Regions from separate parts of the Photorhabdus temperata genome, predicted to be linked through region 2. Evidence: predicted binding sites of a transcription regulator. Region 2 holds the regulator's gene; the other holds the start of a gene.
The links. Region 2 encodes PurR, which represses purine synthesis genes. Its sites were predicted from a motif close to CANGCAAACGTTTGCNTG; they were not measured.
Positions count from the first base shown of each region.

Region 1: purE (5-(carboxyamino)imidazole ribonucleotide mutase) is a predicted target of PurR. The motif match lies at 1,629-1,646, and genes of this name have one in related genera.

Region 1 covers NZ_JAJAFX010000003.1:62,828-66,254, forward strand. The annotation lists gene cysS (cysteine--tRNA ligase) at 1-72, opposite strand, end outside; gene ppiB (peptidylprolyl isomerase B) at 342-836, shown strand; gene lpxH (UDP-2,3-diacylglucosamine diphosphatase) at 847-1,569, shown strand; gene purE (5-(carboxyamino)imidazole ribonucleotide mutase) at 1,730-2,260, shown strand; gene purK (5-(carboxyamino)imidazole ribonucleotide synthase) at 2,257-3,324, shown strand; gene LGZ99_RS01870 (riboflavin synthase) at 3,427-3,427, opposite strand, start outside.
Region 2 covers NZ_JAJAFX010000002.1:152,873-156,299, forward strand. The annotation lists gene rnt (ribonuclease T) at 1-59, shown strand, start outside; gene LGZ99_RS01355 (Grx4 family monothiol glutaredoxin) at 174-521, opposite strand; gene purR (HTH-type transcriptional repressor PurR) at 1,007-2,032, shown strand; gene punR (DNA-binding transcriptional activator PunR) at 2,039-2,947, opposite strand; gene punC (purine nucleoside transporter PunC) at 3,094-3,427, shown strand, end outside.

The DNA of each region.
Region 1 (3,427 bases), on a different contig from region 2:
CCCTACTTTCCCTGGATGGATTGGCTTAAATTCTTCTTTCTGGCGGCTGAGGGTATTGAAAATTTTTAGCATCGGGATTTTCCGTAAATTCACTGTACGTGTGATTAAAAATAACGAATTGATAATTCTGGATTTATGTCCTTATCTCATAAATAGATACTCGATATGGCATAGACCAATAAGATATTGAAACCTGATATTAAGCGCTTTGCAAGGTCAGCGGTCAATATAGCTTACTGAAATTAATAGGTACTGACTCATTATGGTAGATGTGATATAAAAGCCGCCTGGTCCAAATGCCCTAAACCGGGTTAATCAAAACTATTATTAGGATTTCAATTATGGTGACTTTCCATACCAATTTTGGCGATATCGTAATTAATACTTTCGCTGACAAAGCTCCTGTAACTGTTGAAAATTTCTTGAACTACTGCCGCAATAGCTTCTACGATAACACTATTTTCCACCGTGTTATTAATGGCTTCATGATTCAAGGTGGTGGGTTTGAACCTGGTATGAAGCAAAAATCGACTGACGAGGCTATCAAAAACGAAGCCAATAACGGTCTGAAAAATAACCGTGGTACTCTGGCTATGGCACGTACCAACGATCCACACTCCGCGACTGCGCAGTTCTTCATTAATGTTGTTGATAATGATTTCCTGAACTTCCGTTCTGAACGCCCTGATGGCTGGGGTTACTGCGTATTTGCAGAAGTGGTCGAAGGTATGGATGTTGTTGATAAAATCAAAGGCGTATCTACTGGCCGCAGCGGTATGCACCAAGACGTACCACGCGAAGACGTTATCATCGAAAAAGTGACTGTCAGCGAGTAATTCAGCGCGTATGTGCACACTTTTTATCGCAGATTTACATCTCAGCGAACACGAACCGGCAATCACTGCCGGTTTTCTGCGTTTTCTGCGTGAGGATGCTATTCAGGCTGATAGTCTCTATATTCTCGGTGATCTGTTCGATTACTGGATTGGCGATGATGATGATAATCCTCTCCACCATGAAATTGCCGCTGCATTAAAAACACTGAAACAACAAGGTGTTACCTGCTATTTTATTCATGGTAACCGTGATTTTCTGATCGGCTCCCGCTTCGCTGAAGAAAGCGGAATGATATTGTTACCACAGGAAAAAATAGTGGAACTGTATGGTAAGCGAGTGCTTATTTTACACGGAGATACTTTGTGTACTGATGACGAAGGTTATCAACAATATCGTAAACGGGTGCATACCCCGTGGATTCAGCGCCTGTTTTTATTATTACCTCTGTTTATCCGTCAGAAAATCGCTGAAAAAATGCGGGCCAACAGCCAATCTGTCAACAGCAGAAAATCCGAAGCAATCATGGATGTCAACCAGCAAGCCGTTATTGATGTTTTTGAGCGATATCAAGCTGACTGGATGATACACGGGCATACTCACCGCCCGGCTGTACATGAAATTTCTCTGCATAACAAAATATACTACCGCGGAGTGCTTGGTGCATGGCACCATCAAGGATCAATGTTCAAAGTAACCGGCGAATCAACGGATCTTATCTTTTTCCCATTTTGATTCCCATTCTGATTGATAGGGAACACTCACACCCAACCAGCACAACCAAAGTATAAAGCAACGCAATCGTTTTCCTTAGCTTACGGGCATGGTATGATTCGCGGCCTTAAAGCGCTATTTTCGTTCTGGTGGACGTTAAAAACACAGGAGCATTTGATTTATGACTGCCCGGCCTGATTCAGCAGGAACAACTCAACACAACGCCAAAATTGCAATCGTTATGGGGTCCAAAAGCGACTGGGCGACTATGCAGCACGCGGCGGATATTCTCACCTCCCTTGATGTCCCCTTCCATGTTGAAATTGTTTCTGCCCACCGTACACCAGATAAGCTGTTCAGTTTTGCCGAACAAGCTGAACAACATGGTTTTGATGTCATTATCGCTGGCGCAGGTGGTGCTGCCCATTTACCCGGAATGCTGGCAGCTAAAACGCTGGTACCGGTTCTGGGCGTACCCGTACAAAGTGCAGCACTTAATGGTGTAGACAGCCTCTATTCAATCGTACAGATGCCAAAAGGTATTCCCGTCGGTACACTTGCGATTGGGAAAGCAGGCGCAGCAAACGCAGCCTTGCTGGCAACACAGATCCTAGCGCGTCATGATAAAGATTTGCTGAAACGCCTTACCTGTTGGCGTGAAATACAAACTCAGGATGTACTCGATAATCCCGATCCGCGGGAGGAAGCATGAAACCAGTTTGTGTATTAGGTAACGGTCAGCTCGGACGGATGTTGCGTCAAGCGGGCGAGCCTTTAGGTATCACAGTTTATCCGGTTGGCCTGGATGCAGAACCCGAAGCCGTTCCTTACCAAAATAGTGTTATCACCGCCGAAATTGAGCGCTGGCCGGAAACCGCCCTTACCCAGGAACTCGCCCGCCATAAGGCTTTTGCTAATCGGGATATTTTTCCCCGCCTGGCAGATCGCCTGCCACAAAAGCAATTAATAGATAGCCTTGGGCTTGCAACTGCTCCGTGGCAATTACTGTCTGATATCCGCCAATGGCCGCAACTATTCGCAGAACTCAGTCATTTCGTCATCGTTAAACGCCGTATCGGCGGTTACGATGGCCGTGGACAATGGCGCATCGGTCCCGGAGATGAAACAGAGTTACCGACCGATATTTATGGTGAATGTATTGCCGAACAGGCGATTCCTTTCTCTGGTGAAGTGTCATTGGTAGGTGCACGCAATGAAAGGGGTGATTGTGTGTTCTATCCATTGACTCACAATCTGCATCAAGATGGCATTCTGCGGGCCAGCATTGCCTTTCCTCAGGAAAACTGCCATTTACAACAGCAAGCCCAGAACATGTTGTCAGCCATTATGCATGAGCTGAAATATGTCGGCGTAATGGCAATGGAATGTTTTATCGTCGATGATCATTTACTGATTAATGAACTCGCGCCACGGGTTCATAACAGTGGTCACTGGACTCAGAACGGCGCTTCCATCAGCCAATTTGAATTACACCTTCGCGCTATTCTGGATTTACCTATGCCTCAACCAGAGGTTACCGCACCATCAGTCATGGTTAATCTGATTGGCACAGATATCAATAATCAATGGCTCAGTTCGCCATTAGTACACTTGCATTGGTATGAGAAAGAAGTTCGTCCGGCGCGTAAGGTCGGTCACCTTAATCTTTCTCATTCAGATAAAAACGAATTAAAAGATACGTTGCGAAAACTAATTCCAATGCTGCCACCTGAATATCAGAGTGGTCTGGAGTGGGTGCAAGAAAAATTAAATTAGCCATTTATCAGCTAATAGCCTGGAATTAAATGTGGAAGCGGAAATAAAATAATTTACCGCTCCACAATCCCATTCGTTCCGAATTATTTTATATTCCTTTGAT
Region 2 (3,427 bases):
GCTGGAAACAACTTGGCGGCTGGCCCTTAGCGACAACAGAAGAAGAAAAAACCGGATAGACTTATAGCTAACTATAAGATTAATATAATCAAATTAAAATTTAAGCAATAACAAAAACCCCCATATATCAACATATGGGGAGATAACATAATAGCCTGTCGCTAATTTAAAAATTATTCTGTCGCGTTTTCATCCTGAGAGCGATATTTATCAGCGGTTTCTTTAATTAATGTTTGTAGCTCACCACGTTGATACATTTCAATAATAATATCGCATCCACCTATCAACTCACCTTCGACCCAAAGCTGAGGAAACGTTGGCCAGTTAGCATACTTTGGCAATTCTGCACGAATATCTGGATTTTGCAAAATATCTACATAAGCAAAACGTTCACCACATGCAGATAAAGCCTGAACAACCTGGGCAGAAAATCCACAATTTGGTAATTTAGGAGAGCCTTTCATATACAGCAGAATCGGGTTCTCTTTAATTTGGCGCTCAATCTTCTCAATAATCGTCATTTTTATTTCCTTTAAACCAACAGTATGTTGATAACCAACATCGTCACAATATTGGCGGAGAATACCATTTTCTCTCACCAATATGCATCCTGATATTTTCTTATCCTGGTAAGGATGGCCTTTATCAGGCAAAGATCAAGCAAACAGCAGCAAAAATGGCAATCATCACCAACGTGCTCACCGCAGTAAATAAGCCAAGCTTCAAATCGGTATTCATCGATCCCCCCTAAGAATAGAAGTCTATAACCAAAAATACCATTCAGTTAACATGGTTAATTATCCTTACATTAAGGAAAAAACATAAAATAACGATCACCCTGTATTTTATAACATTGATTATTGCTTTCACTTTTGAGCCAGATCAGACAAAATTCAGGATTTATCGCTAAATTATTGCCAGCAGACACCCTAATGTATAAAGATACTGGTAAATAATTAACAAAGAGTTTTAAATTTAGACCAAAAGGTCAGGAGTATTTCATCTCATGGCAACGATCAAAGATGTGGCTAAGCACGCTGGCGTTTCAACCACTACCGTATCCCATGTTATTAATAAAACCCGTTTCGTCGCCGAAGATACCAAGGCCGCCGTTTGGGCTGCTATCAAAGAACTGAGTTATTCACCCAGTGCTGTTGCCCGCAGTCTGAAAGTTAACCATACAAAATCGATCGGATTACTGGCAACGTCCAGCGAAGCCCCCTATTTTGCTGAAGTCATCGAAGCCGTTGAGAACAGTTGTTATAGCAAAGGCTATACGCTGATTTTGTGTAACTCACACAATAACATTGATAAACAGAAAGCCTATCTGGCCATGCTGGCACAAAAACGGGTAGATGGATTGCTGGTGATGTGTTCAGAGTACCCGGAACAATTGCTGGGAATGTTAGAAGATTATCGCAATATCCCAATGGTCGTCATGGATTGGGGGCAAGCCAGAAGTAATTTCACTGATACTATTATTGATAACGCATTCCACGGCGGTTATCTGGCTGGTCGCTATCTTATTGAACGTGGTCATCGTGATATTGGTGCGATCCCTGGCCCCCTGGCACGAAATACCGGTGGCGGCCGTCATCAGGGATTCTTGAAAGCCTTAAAAGAAGCCAGTATTCCAATCAGAGAAGAGTGGATTGTTCAAGGGGATTTTGAACCCGAATCGGGCTACAAAGCCATGCATCAAATTCTGAATCAAAAACAGCGTCCGACCGCAGTTTTCTGTGGTGGCGATGTTATGGCAATGGGGGCTATTTGTGCTGCTGATGAACTAGGATTACGCGTCCCACAGGATATTTCTGTGATCGGTTACGATAATATACGCAACGCCCGCTATTTCTCTCCGGCATTGACGACTATCCATCAGCCAAAAGAACGTCTGGGACAAATGGCATTTTCTATGTTACTGGATAGAATAGTCAGTAAACGTGAAGATGCACAAACTATTGAAGTACATCCACGTTTGGTTGAACGGCGTTCTGTCACAGATGGCCCCTTTATCGACTATCGCCGTTAATCCTCCCTATTCATCCTGAAGCCATTCAGCATTAAGAGTTTCACTATCGCCGAGATAGCCAAGAAGCCAACTTAATGCCGGAGAATGGCTATTTTGCACCCATGTCAAACAACACGGGCTATCCGGCAAAGGCTGCTCTAATTCCAATGCTTCCAGTTTTTTCTGCCGGATCAGCGGCATTGCCCTATGCTTAGGTGCCATCCCCACACATAAACCCTCGTTCAGACAAGCCAGACCAGATTCCCAATCAGGTACCACCAGTCTGCGCTGATTATCCAGAGTCCAGGTGTCACGCTTCGGTAAATTGCGGGATGTATCCTCAAGACACAAGCTAGGATAAGGTCGCATTTGATCATCTGACAGAGGGCCGGTCAGCTGAGTCAAAGCATGACCCGTACTGACGACACACAGCCAGGGCATAAATCCCATATCTCGGAAACTGTACCTTTCCCCTACCGGCGCTACCCGGGTGGCGCCAATTGCAACATCAACCCGGCCATCCACCAGCGCGTCCCATACACCATTGAATACTTCCTGATGAATAAACAGCTCTATATCAGGAAAATGGTGATAAAAATCAAGAATAAGCTGACGACTGCGTTCTGGTTTAACAACCCGGTCAATAGCAATACTGAATTGCCCTCTCCAGCCATTTGCAACCTGTTGGCACTGATGACGAGTGTCAATCATTTTTTTGATAACAGCGCGAGCCTCTTTGATAAAAATAGTGCCTGACTCAGTTAATTCCACATCCCGATGACGACGTTCAAACAACGGGACCGCAAGCCACTCTTCCAGTTGTCTTACGGTATAACTGATTGCAGAAGGGACGCGGTGAAGTTCCGTTGCAGCAGCACTAAAACTTCCCGTTCTGGCAACAGCATCCACAACTTCAAGTGAATATTCTGACCACATAATTTTACCTTTCAATTTTTTTCACAGCATTATCCAAATATTACCGTTTCACAAGTAAAAATCACGGCATATAGAATATGTAAAAATATTCTTATCTACCTACACAGCAAGTTATTTCAATCATGACATCCAAAGAGAGTAATCAAATGAAAAACTCAAGTCAGTTCATGTTCTACCTTGCAGGCTTGAGTATGCTGGGTTACCTGGCTATTGATATGTATCTACCGGCATTCGGCCCTATGCAACAAGAATTAGGTACATCGGCGAGAGCAATCAGTGCCAGCCTGAGCATCTTTCTTGCAGGTTTTGCCTTTGCTCAACTTTTGTGGGGGCCTCTTTCCGATCGCTTTGGAAGAAAGCCTATTATCATCACCGGGTTATCAATGTTTTCTGTTGGCTGTCTGGGTATGCTTTGGATAACAGACGCCACGCAACTTTTAGTTTTGCGTTTTATCCAAGCCATAGGTGTTTGTTCAGCCG